DNA from 3 places in the Enterobacter sp. 186315 genome. Region 3 is predicted to be linked to each of the others. Evidence: predicted binding sites of a transcription regulator. Region 3 holds the regulator's gene; each other region holds the start of a gene.
The links. Region 3 encodes LexA, which represses DNA repair genes until DNA is damaged. Its sites were predicted from a motif close to TNCTGTATGTACATACAGNA; they were not measured.

Region 1 (6,205 bases), on a different contig from region 3:
GTCCTGGGTATGCAGGCGCGCCTGAATTCGCTCGTCCATTTCCTGCGCAGCCTTGCGGCCAAACGCCAGGAGTAAAATCTGATCCGGCGCGGCAGCACCGGTAGTCAGAAGCCAGCCCGCGCGGGCAACCAGCACGGAGGTTTTGCCGCTTCCCGCCCCCGCCAGCACCAGAAGCGACTGCTCGCCGTTGACCACCGCCCGCGCCTGGGCAGGGTTCAGCGGTGAGGATTCAATCTGGCTGAAGAAATCAGCGTATTGCGTCAGCATGGCGTCGGTCCACGCCTGATTGTGGGCCAGACGGCTTTGATCGATATCCGTAAGCCACGCCTGGCACTGCCGCCACGCTTCGCGGCAGTTCTCAAATTCCTCAAGACGGCTCACCGGCAGCGGCAGCGCGGTTAGCGCCTGCTTAATTTTTTGCTGTAGGCCTGCGGTTTGCTGGCGCGTGAGCCATTTTTTCTGCTCGCTGCTTTGCGCAATGTCATCCACGACCTGCTGCAAAACCTGCGCGGCGACGTTGCTCATCTCTTCGCTCCACTGACGCCAGCGGGTATTCAGATGGTGGTGAAAACGCTGGGTTTCGGCCCACTCGGTGCCGTGCAGGCGCACCACTTTTTCAGCAGGCAGAACAAACTCCAGCTCGCCCCACACCAGCCCGCGCTTGCAGTGGATAGCTAAAAGCTGGTTAAACGGAATGAGGTATTCGTGACGCTCGCCAGAGACTTTGACGCCTGCATTAAGAAGGACAACCTTGTCATAAGGATGTTGCGCCAGGCGTTTGCCCAGTGAAGTTGCTTTCAATTCCATGTCCGGCCGGATCCACGAAGAGATAATTTGTCAGATAGTTTAACTGCCAGTTTTAAGGTGCTCCAGCCTAAAAAAACGTTACAATCATTGGGCGTTAATCATATCGAAAGGAACTGAGGGTTTATGCGTACCGTTCTGAATATTTTGAATTTTGTCCTTGGCGGTTTTGCCACCACCCTTTCATGGCTTTTTGCCACCCTGGTGAGCATCGTGCTCATTTTCACGCTTCCCCTGACGCGCTCCTGCTGGGAAATCACCAAACTGTCGCTGCTTCCTTATGGTAACGAGGCCGTTCACGTGGACGAGCTGAACCCGGAAGGGAAAAGCGCGCTGATGAACACCGGCGGAACCTTGCTCAACATTCTGTGGCTGATTTTCTTTGGCTGGTGGCTGTGCGTGATGCACATTTTTGCCGGTATCGCCCAGTGCATTACGATTATCGGTATTCCGGTTGGGATCGCGAATTTCAAAATCGCGGCAATCGCCCTGTGGCCCGTCGGGCGCAGAGTCGTTCCGGTTGAAGTGGCGCAGGCCGCGCGCGAAGCCAATGCCCGCCGTCGTTTTCAGTAATAAGGACAGGCCGCGCATATGCTAAGCCCACTGCTTCGCCGCTATACCTGGAACAGTAACTGGCTCTATAACGTCAGGATCTTTATCGCCCTGTGCGGCACGGTTGCCCTGCCGTGGTGGATAGACGACGTTAAGCTCACCATTCCGCTAACCCTCGGCGTGGTTGCCGGGGCGCTGGCGGATCTGGACGACCGTCTTGCCGGACGGCTGCGTAACCTGGTCATCACGCTTATCTGCTTCTTTATCGCCTCGGCGTCCGTGGAGCTGCTGTTCCCGTGGCCGTGGCTCTTTGCCATCGGCCTGACGCTCTCCACCAGCGGGTTTATTCTGCTGGGCGGGCTGGGGCAACGCTACGCTACCATCGCCTTTGGCGCGCTGCTGATTGCGGTCTATACCATGCTCGGCGTGTCGCTTTACGACCAGTGGTATCAACAGCCGGTCCTGCTGCTGCTGGGGGCAATCTGGTATAACCTGCTTACCCTGACCGGGCACCTGATCTTCCCGGTTCGCGCCTTGCAGGACAACCTCGCGCGCAGCTATGAACAGCTGGCGCACTATCTGGAACTCAAATCCCGACTCTTCGATCCGGATATTGAAGAGGAGAGCCAGGCCCCGCTTTACGATCTGGCGCTGGCAAACGGTCAGCTTGTTGCGACCCTGAACCAGACGAAAGCGTCTCTTCTGACCCGACTGCGTGGCGATCGCGGTCAGCGCGGCACCCGCAGAACGTTGCACTACTATTTTGCGGCGCAGGATATTCACGAACGCGCCAGTTCGTCCCACGTGCAATATGCCGCCCTCAGAGAGAAGTTCCGCTATAGCGACGTGATGTTCCGCTTCCAGCGTCTGCTCTCGATGCAGTCCCAGGCCTGCCAGCAGCTGGCGCGCTCAATTCTGCTGCGAACGCCCTACCAGCACGATCCGCGTTTCGAACGCGCTTTCAGCCATCTGGACGCGGCGCTCGATCGCGTGCAGGCCAGCGGCACTTCGCCGGATCAGATTAAAGCGCTGGGCTTTTTACTCAATAACCTGCGGGCAATCGATGCCCAGCTTGCCACCATTGAGTCCGAGCAGGCGATGGCGATGCCGGGTAATGATGCGAACAGCCAGCTGTCCGATGATGGCGTTCACAGCTTTAGCGACATGTGGTTGCGCCTGAGCCGGAACTTTACGCCGGAATCCGCGCTGTTCCGCCACGCGGTACGAATGTCGCTGGTGCTCTGCGTGGGCTATGCCTTTATACAGATAACCGGGCTGCATCACGGCTACTGGATCTTGCTGACCAGCCTGTTTGTTTGCCAGCCGAACTACAACGCCACGCGCCACCGCCTGGCGCTGCGAATCATCGGTACTCTGGTCGGGGTCGCAATTGGCCTGCCCGTGCTCTACTTCGTGCCTTCTATAGAAGGGCAGCTGATTCTTATCGTGATAACCGGCGTACTGTTCTTCGCGTTTCGTAACGTACAGTACGCCCACGCCACGATGTTCATCACCCTGCTGGTGCTGCTCTGCTTTAACCTGCTGGGTGAAGGTTTTGAAGTCGCCCTGCCGCGCGTGATTGATACCTTAATCGGCTGTGCAATAGCCTGGGCCGCCGTGAGCTTTATCTGGCCGGACTGGCGTTTTCGCAATCTACCGCGCGTGCTGAACAGAGCGATGAACGCCAACTGCCGCTATCTGGATGCCATTCTGGAGCAGTATCACCAGGGACGTGACAACCGGCTGGCCTACCGTATCGCCCGCCGTGACGCGCACAACAGCGATTCAGAGCTGGCTTCCGTGGTGTCAAATATGTCTACGGAACCCGGTGCCACCCCTGAAATTAAGGAAACCGCGTTTCGTCTGCTCTGCCTGAACCATACTTTTACCAGCTACATCTCTACGCTGGGCGCCCACCGTGAAAAGCTGAGCAACCCGGGTATTCTTGCCCTGCTGGATGATGCCGTCTGTTACGTTGATGATGCCCTTCACCATCGCCCGGCCGATGAACCACGCGTTCGCCAGGCGCTGGACGAGCTGTCCCAGCGTATCGCCCATCTCGATCCCGGTTCCGACAGCAAAGCACCGCTGGTTCTCCAACAGATTGGCCTGCTCATTGCCCTGCTGCCGGAAATCTGTCGCCTTCAGCAGCTCATTGCTACCTGGCGGAGTAATTCTCCACTGGATCCGGTAACGCGTTAAACCAGTCGGTTAGCTCCTGGCGAGTGTCAGCCGGGAGCGCCGCCTCATGCATCCCTTCAATAGCCCCTTTAAGCGCAAACAGCACCTTGATCCCCAGCTGTTTATTGATGGCCCGCACCTTCAGCCAGCTCCGCTTCGCCCCAAGCTCCCGTAACGTTTTCTCATTGGTGATGCCTGCTTCGTAAAGCAGAACTTCGAGCTGGAACGTCAGGTTTGGCAGATCTTTTAGCCGGTTTCGCTGATAGCGCTGAACCCGCTCGTGCCTCGCTGCCGCCAGCGCATAGGAAGAGAGCTGGAGTAATTTATCCCTGTCCTGCCACAGGCCGTCGTCAACGCGGAAATAGTTCAGGGGTACCGGACGGCCCCGCTTCATGAGCGTTAAATAGGACGAGGCGTGTTTCACACAGTATGTTGCGCTCTCTTCGCAGGCCCGGATGTAAAGTTCCCCCTCTGCCACCATGGCAAAAACCGCATCATCCACCGCCAGGGTATAACCGCCAAAAAGCGCACGATGCTGGATATTGCCCAAAGGTGAAAGGTATTCCTGAGATTTATAAATCCTCTCGTACGATATCTTTTTCATGATATTTCTCTATAAAAATCAAATGGTAAAAGGGCGTTTACTGACTACCGGATCCGTTATCAGGAAAATAGGCAACTTATCGTTTGTGAGCAAGATCAATTTGAGTTATGCGCAGTTCATGAGCGAAATTTGCGAGGGGCTTTCAGAAATTGAAGTTGATCTTTATACATACAGGGGTTACTGTATATCCATACAGTAACTACAGGGCTGGAATGAATATGTACACTTCAGGCTATGCAAATCGCTCAACCTCTCTCTCTTCTACCGCGGGCAATACCGCGAAGAAATCCGTCGGGAGTGTTTCGACAGGTCTTATCAGTGAAGTGGTTTATCGCGAAGACCAGCCTCTGTTGACGCAACTCCTTTTACTGCCATTATTACAACAGCTTGGTCAGCAGTCTCGCTGGCAGCTCTGGCTGACGCCGCAACAAAAATTAAGCCGTGAATGGGTGCTGTCGGCTGGACTGCCGCTGACAAAGGTGATGCAGATTAATCAGCTTTCACCCTGCGATACGGTCGAGTCTATGATCCGCGCCTTACGCACGGGGAACTACAGCGTCGTGATTGGATGGTTGTCAGATGAATTGACGGAAGAAGAGCATTTCCGACTGACCGAAGCGGCAGAAGAAGGTAATGCGATCGGGTTCATTATGCGTCCGGTTCGTCCAGATCCTCATCGCAAAGGACAACTATCCGGGGTAAAAATTCACTCTAATTTGTATCATTGAGCGAAATTAAGACTATTCCTGGAATTTTTTTTGACCATAAGATTGAGAAATAGTTCAGATCGCGAAATCTTCGGCAAGGCTTGTCTGGTGCGGTTCTCGTTAATTTTACTGCACAAATTCCGTACAAAAAATGTTAAATATTAGGTATACGGAACTTTTTTTTTCATATGCCTGACGGAGTTCACACTTGTAAGTTTCTAGCTACGTTGTAGACTTTACATCGCCAGGGGTGCTCGGCCTAAGCCGAAGATATCGGTAGATTTATATTTGACCACGCCCCCCGGTGAAGGATTTAACCGTGATCTCTTGATAAAGATTTTCATGGCAAATTTTGGATGATAACGAGGCGCAAAAAATGAAAAAGACAGCTATCGCGATTGCAGTGGCACTGGCTGGCTTCGCTACCGTAGCGCAGGCCGCTCCGAAAGATAATACCTGGTATGCAGGTGGTAAACTGGGCTGGTCTCAGTTCCATGACACCGGCTGGTACAACAGCGATCTGAACAACGATGGCCCGACTCACGAGAGCCAGCTTGGTGCAGGTGCGTTCGGTGGCTATCAGGTTAACCCGTATGTTGGTTTTGAAATGGGTTACGACTGGTTAGGTCGTATGCCATACAAAGGCAACAACGTAAATGGCGCTTTCAAAGCACAAGGCGTTCAGCTGACCGCTAAACTGGGTTACCCAGTAACTGACGATCTGGACGTGTATACCCGTCTGGGCGGCATGGTATGGCGCGCTGACTCCAGCAACAGCATCGCTGGCGACGACCACGACACTGGTGTTTCCCCAGTATTCGCTGGTGGCGTTGAGTGGGCTATGACCCGTGACATCGCTACCCGTCTGGAATACCAGTGGGTTAACAACATCGGCGACGGCAACACCGTTGGTGTTCGTCCAGACAACGGCATGCTGAGCGTAGGTGTTTCCTACCGTTTCGGTCAGCAGGAAGATGCGCCAGTCGTAGCTCCAGCTCCGGCTCCAGCTCCAGAAGTACAGACCAAGCACTTCACTCTGAAGTCTGACGTTCTGTTCAACTTCAACAAAGCTACCCTGAAACCAGAAGGTCAGCAGGCACTGGATCAGCTGTACACCCAGCTGAGCAACCTGGATCCTAAAGATGGTTCTGTAGTGGTTCTGGGCTTCACCGACCGTATCGGTTCTGATGCTTACAACCAGGGTCTGTCTGAGAAACGTGCTCAGTCTGTTGTTGATTACCTGATCTCTAAAGGTATCCCAGCTAACAAGATCTCCCCACGTGGCATGGGCGAAGCTAACCCAGTTACCGGTTCTACCTGTGACAACGTTAAAGCTCGCGCAGCACTGATCGACTGC
Region 2 (6,205 bases), on a different contig from region 3:
GCCGACAATCGCCGCCGCCCCGATATAGCGGGAGATAGTCAGGCCCAGCCCCGCACCGACAAAGCCGAGGCCGTCCCAGGAGAAGACGCCGTAAATCAGGACGCTGCTGATGATAATGTTGAGAATGTTCATGCCGCCGTTGATCAGCAGCGGGATTTTGGTGTTCCCTGCTCCGCGCAGCGCGCCGCTGCCGATTAAGGCAATTGCCGCCGCCGGGTAGCTCAGCACCGTCATCTCCAGATAGGTCAGCGCCAGGTCTTTGACCTCCTGGGTGGCTTCCCCCGCCACCACGTCGATAATCTCTTTACCGAAGTAGTGAATGACCGCCGCGAGGATCGTCGAAAAGACGGTCATGATCATCAGCGACTGTCTGGCCGCCTCGCGTGCGCGTTTGGGATCGAGTTTCCCGAGGCTGAACGCCACCACAACCGTGGTCCCTAGGTCGATGGCCGCGAAGAACGACATGACGACCATATTAAAACTGTCCGCCAACCCTACCCCGGCCATCGCCTCTTTTCCGAGCCAGCTCACCAGGAACGTGCTCAATACGCCCATCAGGAGGACGCAGGTGTTCTCCAGAAAAATAGGTACAGCGAGGGGGGTGATTTCACGCCAGAAGAGAACACGATAGCTTTTACGTTTTGCATACCAGGGCGTGCGCATGATCGCCTGGCGTATGGGGGCAGTGACGTTCAAAATGGACCTTAGCGAGAAAGTTGAAACTCCATTTCAAATGATGAGTGAGAAATGCGTATCCTGCAAAGTATTTTCCACAAAAATATGTTTGGATTTACAACAAACTGATGACGGTTTCAGCAATCAACCGTTTTTCCCTAAGATCAGGTTTGACAAAAGTTTTTTCGCCGCTAAGATAAGCCTCCACAACGATTCCTCTGTAGTTCAGTCGGTAGAACGGCGGACTGTTAATCCGTATGTCACTGGTTCGAGTCCAGTCAGAGGAGCCACATTTAGAAAAGCCTGCTTTTAAAGCAGGCTTTTTGCTTTTCTGCATTCTGTAAGACTGCCGGGTGGCAGCTGCGCCTTACCCGACCTGAAAAACCCTCGCCCCCTGCACTCCCGGCAATAAAAAAGGCCCCCTGTCACCAGAGAGCCTCATTCGCGATTCGTTGCGATTACTCGCCTTTCACTTCCGCGTTTTTGATTTCGCCCATCACTTTCAGCTTTTTAGAGATGTCGCGACGTTCTTTAGACAGCTCAGCGTTTTTGATGATGTAGTCGTCAACGCGGTCTTCATAGTCGGTCTTCATGCTGGCAATGATGCCCTGAATAGCTTCAACGCTCATACCAGGCTTGATGTAGTCGCTCAGGTTGTCGAGCAGAAGAACACGTTTCTGGTTGTCACGGATCTTCTTCTCAACGTCCTGGATTTCACGCTGCAACTTGTTTTTGCGACGGAACAGGCGGACAAATTCCAGAACATCCTGGAACGAAGGCTTGGTAGTTTCCATTTTTACACCCCTGATAATGTGAGATTCGGATTCGTTAAAGCAACCGTTGTGACAATAACCTTACTGACAGCGGTCGCGAATGACAATGCATATATCGTTTAAAGCTATCATAACCCCAATTGCTGCTGAATCGAAGCAGCAGGCGTCACATATGGCGATAGCTGCTTTTTATTTGCGCAGCGCACGGCAGATCAGATGCGACAACAGCTCCAGCTGGCGGGCCAGTTCCATACTCAGCCATACATAGCCGTGGATCGGCGTTTCCGCGACGTTATCGCCCTGCCGTTCATTGATTAGCTGTTTGAGCTCGGCGACGATTTCATTAAGCCGCTCGCTGTTTGCCAGAATCGGCTGCGGGTTCCCTTCATAGAGCGCGTGAGCAATGGTCAGCAGCGTCTGCTGAGTCATCTGCTGAGTCTCTTTGAGCGTATGCGCGTTAAGCATCAGCAGATGGCTGGGACGCGACGCCCAGTGCGCGTTGATTTGCAGCTCCAGCATACAGACCAGATTGCGGCTGACGGTCTGAATGGCTTCGAAGATGGATTTCTGAATGTGGGTTTCTTTGCTGGCAGGCGTGATAAGCCCGCGCATTTTCACCACATCGTTGAGAATTTTTTGCAGATGCTTCTCGAGGCGCGGTCGTTCAACCAGATTAGGGGAAAATCCGGCCTGATAGACGCGGTTGAACGCCGTGACGTAATTCGCCATCTGAATACGCCAGTGCAGAAAGGCGCGCTGCGGCCAGATCCCCGTAAAGAGCATCGCCAGCAGCGAGCCGAGGATCACATCCCCGCTTCGCCACAGCGCCGTGGTCATCTCCCCCGCGGGCGCACCGACAACGACCGCAAGCGTGATACCAATCAGCAGCGCCTGATAGGGCTTTTTACCGAGCGCCAGCCAGCCGCAGAGGAACATCGCTGCGGCGCACCACAGCAGCATGACCGGGAAGGAGATCAGCTCAAGCTTGAGGGCAATCAGCCCGAGCGCCGAACCTAAAACGGTCCCGCCGATACGCTCAAAGGCGCGCGGCACCACATTTCCCCAAAAGGAGATAGGCCCCATGATGACCACCAGGGTGATCAGCGGCCAGGTCCCCTCCGGGACATCCAGTAAACGCACCAGGACAAAGGTCAGTACGAATGCCAGCGCGATGCGACAGCCATGCACAACGCGATAATGTTGATACAACCGAATTTCAAACGGCGTTAATGATTTGTCGGGACGCACACCCGCTCTCCAGCTACACGGCAAACCCCAATTGTACTGCGTTTTCAGCCGAGTGGATCGTTCCCGGCTGAAAAACCCTGCTTTTACCAGGATTAACCGGCTTTATGTTCAACCGCGATATACATTTCGATAATCCAGTATCCGTCTGCGTTGCCGTCGTTGAGATAGCGCTCAAAACAGGGCTTGGGCGCCCACTGGTAGTGGTTATCCTGCAAGAGAGAGTTGAAGAACTGATACCACGGGGTAGCGAAATCATGATTTTCGACCCGTGCTTTCGCCACGGCGTAATCCCCGGCGGCGATTTCGGTCAACATCACCCCTTCGCTGTTCTCCGGGATGACAAAATCATCCGGCACCGTTACCGCCGTATCGCAGCGCAGTTTTTCCGCCGGGACGACGTCCGGGTTGTCGTAATAGACCGCAACCCACTCCAGCGGCTCAATGTGGCGCCCGTCAACCCACATAATCAGCTGTTCAAAGCCCTGCTTAACCGTTTTTTCCCACGGCCCCACAAGATGAAAGCCCGCGATTTTACGTTTCTGTTGCTGACTAATGCTGTAGTCCATGCTGCCTCCGGTGATTACTGTATATTCATACACTATAAAGCAGGATTTTAAGGAACGGCAATGACGGAATGTTTATTATGCGAGCAGACTCGCATCCCTGCCAGTCTGCCGAAGCGCGGTGCCCTGCGCGGTTAGATTTTATGATGCAGATAATCGCTCAGGCGCGAGAAAACGCCACCTTTATCAACGCTTTCCAGCGTGACCAGCGGCCAGTGGGCAACCACTTTGTCGCGGTCATAGAGTTCGATTTCCCCAACGCGCTGATGGGCGGCGATGGGCGCTTCCAGCTCTTTTTTATCCAGCACGTATTTGGCCTTAATGTTAGGGACCTCGGCCTTCGGTAAGGCAAGCCAGAAGTCCTGATCCGTGCCGAGCTTAATCTGCTCTTTATCGCCGTACCAGATACGCTCGGTGCCGACCTTTTTACCGTTATGCAGAATTTGCACCGTATCAAAATTCTGCTGACCCCAGTGCAGCAGCTTGCGCGCCTGATCCTCACGCCCTTTAGGGCTGTCTGCCCCCATGATCACCGCGATCAAACGACGCTGCCCGTCCACCGCAGAGGCAATCAGGTTAAAGCCCGCCCCGGAGGTATGGCCGGTTTTCAGCCCGTCGACGTTCATGGTTTTATCCCACAGCAAGCCGTTGCGGTTCTGCTGGGTGATGCCGTTCCAGGTCAGGCTCTTCTCGCTGTACATATGATAAAAATCAGGTTCGCCGTGAATGATGGCGCGGGAAAGGACCGCCAGATCGTAGGCCGAGCTGTGCTGTCCCGGAGCATCAAGGCCATGTACCGTTTCAAAATGGGTGTCGCGCAGGTTCAGCTTCTGAACGTAGTCGTTCATCATCTTGACGAACTGCGGCTGCCCGCCCGCGACGTGGTCGGCCAGCGCCACGCAGGCGTCGTTACCGGAATCGACAATCAGCCCGCGGCTCAGGTCCCGCACGGTAACGCGATCGCCCTGCTTCAGGAACATCAGGGACGATCCATCAAATACCGGGTTGCCCTTCGCCCATGCGTCGCGGCCTACTGTAACCACGTCGTCAGGGGTGATGCGGTGGCTGTCAATTGCGCGATCGACGACATAGCCCGTCATTAACTTTGTCAGGCTGGCCGGGTTGCGCTGCTGGTGTTCGTTGCCCGCCGTTAAAATTTGACCCGTGGTGTAATCCATCAGTACCCAGGCACCGGCCTGGATAGCCGGAGGCTGCGGCGAAAAATCCAGCGGATCGGCAGCCAGGGCAGATGTGATACTCGAAGCGAGTAAAGAAACAGCAATAAACAGACGGCGTTTCAAGGGCATATCCTCAGGTCATTAAAAATCGTTGACCTTTTTACGGGAGTTCTTATGTCGTTACCTGGCTTTATTGCAAAAAAATGTGACAAAGTGCATGTTTCTTCCTGAAGCAGCCTCGCAAATTTCACCCTTAACGGCGCATTTTATTCGGTCTGCCTCTCACGATCGTTTACCATAGTGACGTCACTTTTTAACAGGATGGTATTACTGGTGTCTGACTCTGCCGCGCGCCCTACATTTTTATTCCACGATTACGAAACCTTTGGCACTCACCCGGCGCTGGACAGGCCTGCCCAGTTTGCCGCCATCCGTACTGATGAAGATTTCAACATCATTGGCGAGCCAGAGGTGTTTTACTGCAAGCCCGCCGATGATTATCTGCCGCAGCCTGGCGCGGTGATGGTCACGGGCATTACGCCGCAGGAAGCGCGGGACAAAGGAGTTAACGAGGCGGAGTTTGCGCGTCGTATCCACGATCTGTTTACCGTGCCCAACACCTGCGTGGTGGGCTACAACAACATTCGTTTCGACGATGAAGTGACGCGCAATATCTTCTATCGCAACTTTTACGATCCCTACGCGTGGAGCTGGCAGAACCGCAATTCGCGCTGGGATCTGCTCGACATTATGCGCGCCTGCTACGCCCTGCGCCCGGAGGGGATCAGCTGGCCGGAAAACGAAGAAGGGTTAACCAGCTTCAGGCTTGAGCACCTCACCCGCGCCAACGGTATCGAGCACAGCAACGCCCACGATGCGATGGCGGACGTGTACGCCACCATTGCGATGGCGAAGCTGGTCAAAACCGCGCAGCCGCGCCTGTTTGAGTACCTGCTTAGCCACCGCAGCAAGCAAAAGCTCACGACGCTTATCGACGTGCCGCAGATGAAACCGCTGGTGCATATTTCCGGCATGTTTGGCGCGTGGCGCGGCAACACCAGCTGGGTCGCGCCTCTGGCGTGGCATCCTGACAATCGTAATGCGGTGATTATGGTGGATCTGGCGGGAGACATTTCGCCCCTGCTTGAGCTGGACAGCGACGCCCTGCGCGAGCGCCTGTACACGCCAAAAAGCGAGCTGGGCGACCTGCCTGCCGTTCCGGTCAAACTGGTGCATATCAATAAATGCCCAGTGCTGGCCCAGGCCAACACCCTGCGCCCGGAAGATGCCGACCGTCTGGGCATTAACCGCCAGCAGTGTCTAGATAATCTGAAAGTGCTGCGCGAAAACCCGCAGGTGCGTGAAAAAGTGGTCGCTATTTTTGCCGAAGCGGAACCGTTCGTGCCGTCGGAAAATGTCGATGCGCAGCTGTATAACGGCTTCTTTAGCGACGCAGACCGGGCGGCCATGAACATCGTGCTGCAAACCGAGCCGCGCAACCTGCCCGCGCTGGATATCACCTTCGCCGACAAGCGTATCGAAAAGCTGATCTTTAACTATCGGGCGCGCAACTTCCCAGGCTCGCTGGACGAAACCGAGCAGGAGCGCTGGCTACAGCACCGTCGTAACGTGTTTACCCCGGAATATCTGCAAAGCTACGCCCAGGAGCTGGAAATGCTCTACAGCCAGTATGAAGGGGATAGCGAAAAGCAGGCGCTGCTGAAAGCGTTGTTCCAGTACGCGCAAGAGATAGTCTGAATTACAGACA
Region 3 (6,205 bases):
CGGTAAACCGTTAATGCTGACGGAGCTTTTCTTACCGGCATCGCCGTTGTACTAAGAGGAAGAAAAAAATGGAGTGGAGCCTGACGCAGGACAAGCTGCTGGCCTATCACCGCTTAATGCGAACGGATAAACCCATCGGCGCGTTGCTGCTGCTGTGGCCAACCTTATGGGCGCTGTGGGTCGCGACGCCCGGCCTGCCGCCGCTGTGGATCCTCGCGGTGTTTGTTGCGGGCGTCTGGCTGATGCGCGCGGCGGGATGCGTGGTTAACGACTACGCCGACCGTAAGTTTGACGGCCACGTTAAGCGCACGGCTAACCGTCCGCTGCCGAGCGGCCAGGTCACAGAGAAAGAGGCCCGCACGCTGTTTGTGGTGCTGGTGGTGCTCTCGTTCCTGCTGGTGTTAACGCTGAATACCATGACCATCCTGCTGTCCGTCGCCGCGCTGGCGCTGGCGTGGGTCTATCCGTTTATGAAGCGTTACACCCATCTGCCGCAGGTGGTGCTGGGGGCGGCCTTTGGCTGGTCGATCCCGATGGCGTTTGCGGCGGTGAGCGAAACGGTGCCGCTGAGCTGCTGGCTGATGTTCCTCGCCAATATCCTCTGGGCGGTGGCGTACGACACGCAGTACGCAATGGTCGATCGGGACGATGACCTGAAGATTGGCATCAAATCAACCGCTATCCTGTTTGGTCGTCACGACAGGCTGATCATCGGTATTTTGCAGGTGGCGGTGCTGGCGCTGATGGTGGCGATTGGTCGCCTGAACGGGCTGAACTGGGCGTTCTACTGGTCGGTGCTGGTAGCGGGTCTGCTGTTTGCGTATCAGCAGAAGCTGATTGCGAAGCGCGAGCGCGAAGCCTGCTTTAAAGCGTTTCTGAACAATAACTACGTTGGCCTGGTGCTGTTTTTAGGGCTAGCGATGAGCTACTTCTCATAAAAGAACGGCAGCCGGATGGCTGCCGTTTTGTTTTCTCCCTCTCCCTGTGGGAGAGGGCCGGGGTGAGGGCATCAGGCTGCTGATGACATCACTCGTCCTGCGTCGCACTCTCAATCGTCAAGCGCACGTCAGACGTAATCAGGTCAGCCAGCATCTGGTAAACCTTCATCGTTTCTTCCGGCTCAGCGTCGCCGGTATCGCTGATAAACCCTTCATCACGCAGCGTCAGCACTAACGAGCTGAATACCGCTTTGTCGAAGAACTCCGGCGCGTTAATGCCGTGCAGAACGGACAGGCGCTGTGCCAGCGTCCGGCTCTCTTTTTCCAGCGTACCGCGGTTGATGGACGGGTTCGCGCTCAGCAGCCAGAAGGTAATGGCGTAACGTTGCAGCGTTTCACGCGCGCCAGCCGCCAGCAGTTGCAGGGTGCGGGAGCGTGACGGGTTAATGTGCAGCTCGTCACCGGTGACCGTAATCAGCCCCTGACGTTGCAGCTCTGCGGTGAGTTTATCCAGCTCTGCCGCCAGCTCGTCTTTACTCCAGCGCAGGAACAGCTCCGCTTTCAGCATCGGGTACAGCGCGTCGACATGGCGCAGCAGCTCCTGACGTGAAATACGGCGATGCTGGGTAATGATGGCCGCCATCAGCGATGGCAACATCAGCATATGCGTGATGTTGTTTCGGTAGTAGGTCATCAGCACCGCCTGCTCGCGCGGCAGAATGATGATGTCCCCGATGGTGTCTTTCTCGACCTCGAACTTGTTCATCTGCAACGCATGTTCGATCAGCTCGTTCGCGGTGCTGGTCGGCACGGTTGAATCCACCGAGTACGGCACGTTGCGCATGATGTCGAGATAGCAGTCGAGCTGTTCGGTGAGCTGCTCGCGGGTCAGCGAACGCTGACGCGAGGCCAGCAGCGCGGTACAGCACAGGTTCATGGCGTTGGCCGCACCCGCGTTGTTGATACGCACCATCAGCTCGGCGGCGATACCGTTTACCGTTGGCGTCAGCCAGGCAGGACGCACCGCTTCGATAGGATCGATAGACTCGCGCCACTCTGGTACATGGTGGTTCAGGTAGGTCATCAGCGGCATCGGCTCGCCAAAGTTCACGTAGCCCTCACCGAGGTTGCGCAGCTTGCTCAGCCCGCGCAGCATCTGCGGCAGACTCTCTTTCTCTTTGGTCGCCCCGCGCAGCTCTTTGGCGTAGGTACCCACTTCCATCACGTGTTCGTAACCGATGTAAATCGGCACCAGCGTAATCGGACGGGTGCCGCCGCGCAGCATCGCCTGAATGGTCATCGACAGCGTGCCGGTCTTCGGATCGAGCAGACGACCGGTGCGGGAACGGCCACCCTCCACGAAATACTCAACGGAATAGCCACGGCTGAACAGCTCGCCCAGATACTCGCGGAAGACGGTGGAATAGAGCTTGTTGCCTTTAAAGGTGCGTCGAATAAAGAACGCGCCCAGACGGCGGAAAATCGGCCCTGCTGGCCAGAAGTTCAGGTTAATCCCAGCGGCGATATGCGGCGGGACAAGACCCTGGTGATACAGCACGTAGGAGAGCAGCAGGTAGTCCATGTGGCTGCGGTGACACGGCACATAGACAATTTCATGTCCGTCGTGCGCCAGCTGGCGAACGCGCTCGGCGTTGTGAACGTTGATCCCCTGATAAAGGCGGTTCCACGTAAAGCCCAGAATACGGTCGGAGAGGCGGATCATCTCGTAAGAGAAATTCGCGGCGATCTCTTCCATCAGCGCGATGGCGTTCTGCTGCGCTTTCTCGTGAGAAATTTTCTTGCTGCGCGCTTCGTCTTCGACGGCGCGGGCAATGGCTTTCGAGGCCAGCAGCTTGTTAAAGAGATCCTGGCGCGCAGGCAGGCGCGGCCCGACGGCAGCCAGACGCTGGCGGGCGAAGTGCATACGCGCAACGCGCGCCAGTTTTTGCGCAATGATTTTGTCCGTACCGTGTTCGTCCGCCATGCGGCGCAGCGAAACGGAAGGGGAGAAACGCACAAAGCTGTCGCGTCCCAGCCAGGAGACCGCAAAAAACTTCTGAATACCGTTAAGCATACGCAGCGGCGGATTCTCTTCGCCTTTTTCGCGGCCCGGACGGCGGCCAAACATCACCGATACCGGCACCATCTGCACATCCAGCTGTGGATTGCTGCGGTGCAGGTCGAGGTAGTCGTGGAACAGTTTGATGGACTCTTCTTTCGGCGTGTAATAGGTAAACACGCGCGGCCCGCCGTGAATGAACACGTAGCGCGGCAGCAGAGTGCCGTCGATTTCGAGCGGCTCAAGCGGGTCAGGGAGGTCGTGCGCCAGACATTGGGCGCGGAGCGTCAGCAGGTCTGCCTTCGAGTTATAAGGCAAAACGTACATAATAGGGCGAGAGGTATCCAGCCCTAATTCCAGCGCAGGTTCCGCCGGGATAGACTTGCTTTTTACCAGGACGCTTAATGGTAAATTAAGTAATTTGTAGTAAATTCGTGGCCAGCCGGACATAAACGATGTAAAGCCTCTGGTTAATAATGCAAATGCGGCGCAAGGATAACAGAATGCGCGCAAAATTTCTGTTGTTACCCGTCATACTTAAGGCGGCAGCAAAACGCGCTGCAACCCTAATTACTGACGCTATTTTCACTAAAAGGTTCTTTTAATGGCCAATAATACCACTGGGTTAACTCGAATCATCAAAGCTGCCGGCTATTCATGGAAAGGTTTCCGCGCCGCGTGGATTAATGAAGCTGCTTTTCGCCAGGAAGCCGTTGCCGCCATTGTCGCGGTGATTATCGCCTGTTTCCTTGATGTTGACGCAATAACCCGCGTACTTCTCATCGGTTCGGTACTTTTGGTGATGATAGTGGAAATTATCAATAGCGCTATAGAGGCCGTGGTCGATCGTATTGGCTCCGATTTTCATGAGCTGTCCGGTCGTGCGAAAGATATGGGGTCTGCCGCAGTTCTGTTGTCGATTATTACCGCATTAATCACCTGGGGCACGCTTCTCTGGTCACATTTTCGATAAGCCTTCAGGAATCACTAACTGCCTGGTTTTTTGTGCAGTTTTTGATTCCAAATTCGCCTTTGACTGTATATACTCACAGCATAACTGTATATACACCCAGGGGGCGGAATGAAAGCGTTAACGACCAGGCAGCAAGAGGTGTTTGATCTCATCCGGGATCACATCGGCCAGACGGGTATGCCACCTACGCGTGCGGAAATCGCGCAGCGTCTGGGGTTCCGTTCTCCAAATGCTGCCGAAGAGCACCTTAAAGCACTGGCACGTAAAGGCGTACTGGAGATTGTTTCCGGCGCGTCTCGTGGTATTCGTCTGCTGGTGGAAGAAGAAACCGGTATTCCACTGGTAGGCCGCGTTGCAGCAGGTGAACCTCTGCTCGCACAGCAGCACATTGAAGGTCACTACCAGGTTGATCCTGGCATGTTCAAACCGAGCGCGGATTTCCTGCTGCGCGTTAGCGGGATGTCCATGAAAGACATCGGTATTCTCGACGGCGATCTGCTGGCGGTTCACAAAACTCAGGATGTGCGCAACGGTCAGGTTGTGGTCGCACGTATTGATGATGAAGTGACCGTTAAGCGTCTGAAAAAGCAGGGCAACACCGTGCAGCTGCTGCCTGAGAACAACGATTTTTCCCCTATCGTGGTGGATTTGCGCGAGCACAATTTCTCCATTGAAGGGCTGGCCGTCGGCGTGATCCGCAACGGCGAATGGCTGTAATCTCTTCCTGACAGGCTGCGGCACTCCCGCAGCCTGACTCATTTTTCTGCCCCGGTATGTTCTCATGTCATTGCTGACCGCTTCTGATAAGGCGCTGTGGCGTCTTGCGTTGCCGATGATTTTCTCCAATATCACCGTCCCGCTGCTGGGGCTGGTTGATACCGCCGTAATTGGCCATCTCGATTCCCCCGTCTATCTGGGCGGCGTCGCCATTGGCGCCACGGCAACCAGCTTCCTCTTTATGCTGCTGCTCTTTTTGCGCATGAGCACCACGGGCTTGACGGCCCAGGCGTACGGCGCGAAAGATCCGCTGCGTCTGGCGCGGGCGCTGGTACAGCCGCTGATCCTGGCCCTGGGCGCTGGCGTGCTCATTGTGCTTTTACGCACGCCGCTTATCGATCTGGCCTTACACATCGTGGGGGGCAGCGAAGCGGTGCTGGAGCAGGCCCGGCGCTTCCTTGAAATCCGCTGGCTCAGCGCTCCGGCCTCCCTGGCAAACTTAGTGCTGCTCGGCTGGCTGCTCGGCGTTCAGTATGCGCGCGCCCCGGTTATCCTGCTGGTGGTGGGCAACGTCCTGAACATTGTGCTCGATCTCTGGCTGGTGATTGGGCTGCACATGAACGTTCAGGGCGCGGCGCTGGCAACGGCCATTGCGGAATACGGCACGCTGATAATCGGCTTGTGGATGGTCTGGCGCGTGCTGCACATGCGCGGCATCTCTCTTGGGATGCTGAAAACCGCCTGGCGCGGGAATATCCGCCGGCTGCTGGCGCTGAATCGCGACATCATGCTGCGCTCGCTGCTGCTGCAACTCTGCTTTGGCGCGCTGACGGTGTTTGGCGCACGTCTTGGCCCGGAAATCGTCGCGGTTAACGCGGTGCTGATGACGCTGCTGACCTTCACCGCCTATGCGCTCGACGGCTTTGCGTATGCCGTGGAAGCCCACTCCGGGCAGGCCTACGGCGCGCGTGAAAGCGGTCAGCTGCGCGAGGTCTGGCGCGCTGCCTGCCGTCAGTCGGGGCTGGTGGCGCTGGCGTTTGCGCTGATCTACGCCTGTCTGGGCGAGCATATTATTGCGCTGCTCACCTCTCTGCCTGCGCTGCGGGAGCTGGCAAGCCACTACATTCTCTGGCAGGTGATATTACCGGTGGTGGGCGTCTGGTGTTATCTGCTGGACGGGATGTTTATTGGCGCAACGCGCGGCGCGGAGATGCGTAACAGCATGGCGGTGGCGGCGGCAGGCTTTGGCCTTACGCTGCTGACGGTGCCGTATCTGGGCAACCACGGCCTGTGGCTGGCGCTGGCGGTCTTCCTCTCCCTGCGCGGCCTGTCGCTGGCGTATATCTGGCACCGTCACTGGCGCAACAACACCTGGTTTGCTTCCCCTCACGACAGAGCGTGATGGTTAAAGATTCTGAATATGAAACTGACCGCCGAATCCTTAACTACAATAATTATCACGTCCAGCAGAAATGTACGTCACGGACGTTATGAATTCACGCTTAACACGAGGACACG

Region 1: the regulator LexA is predicted to act here: its motif matches at 4,320-4,339, upstream of sulA (SOS-induced cell division inhibitor SulA).
Region 2: the regulator LexA is predicted to act here: its motif matches at 3,278-3,297, upstream of sbmC (DNA gyrase inhibitor SbmC).

What each region holds. Positions count from the first base shown of each region.
Region 1 is NZ_JBPTTK010000006.1:241,279-247,483, reverse strand. It holds gene helD (DNA helicase IV) at 1-807, opposite strand, end outside; gene ACSVHP_RS09730 (YccF domain-containing protein) at 931-1,377, shown strand; gene yccS (YccS family putative transporter) at 1,396-3,558, shown strand; gene ACSVHP_RS09720 (TfoX/Sxy family DNA transformation protein) at 3,515-4,141, opposite strand; gene sulA (SOS-induced cell division inhibitor SulA) at 4,360-4,869, shown strand; gene ompA (porin OmpA) at 5,225-6,205, shown strand, end outside.
Region 2 is NZ_JBPTTK010000007.1:43,380-49,584, forward strand. It holds gene emmdR (multidrug efflux MATE transporter EmmdR) at 1-663, opposite strand, end outside; tRNA gene ACSVHP_RS10035 (tRNA-Asn) at 890-965, shown strand; gene ACSVHP_RS10040 (DUF496 family protein) at 1,134-1,469, opposite strand; gene ACSVHP_RS10045 (FUSC family protein) at 1,638-2,696, opposite strand; gene sbmC (DNA gyrase inhibitor SbmC) at 2,789-3,262, opposite strand; gene dacD (serine-type D-Ala-D-Ala carboxypeptidase DacD) at 3,394-4,566, opposite strand; gene sbcB (exodeoxyribonuclease I) at 4,759-6,195, shown strand.
Region 3 is NZ_JBPTTK010000014.1:33,008-39,212, forward strand. It holds gene ubiC (chorismate lyase) at 1-55, shown strand, start outside; gene ubiA (4-hydroxybenzoate octaprenyltransferase) at 69-938, shown strand; gene plsB (glycerol-3-phosphate 1-O-acyltransferase PlsB) at 1,027-3,447, opposite strand; gene ACSVHP_RS15795 (diacylglycerol kinase) at 3,602-3,970, shown strand; gene lexA (transcriptional repressor LexA) at 4,079-4,687, shown strand; gene dinF (MATE family efflux transporter DinF) at 4,752-6,089, shown strand.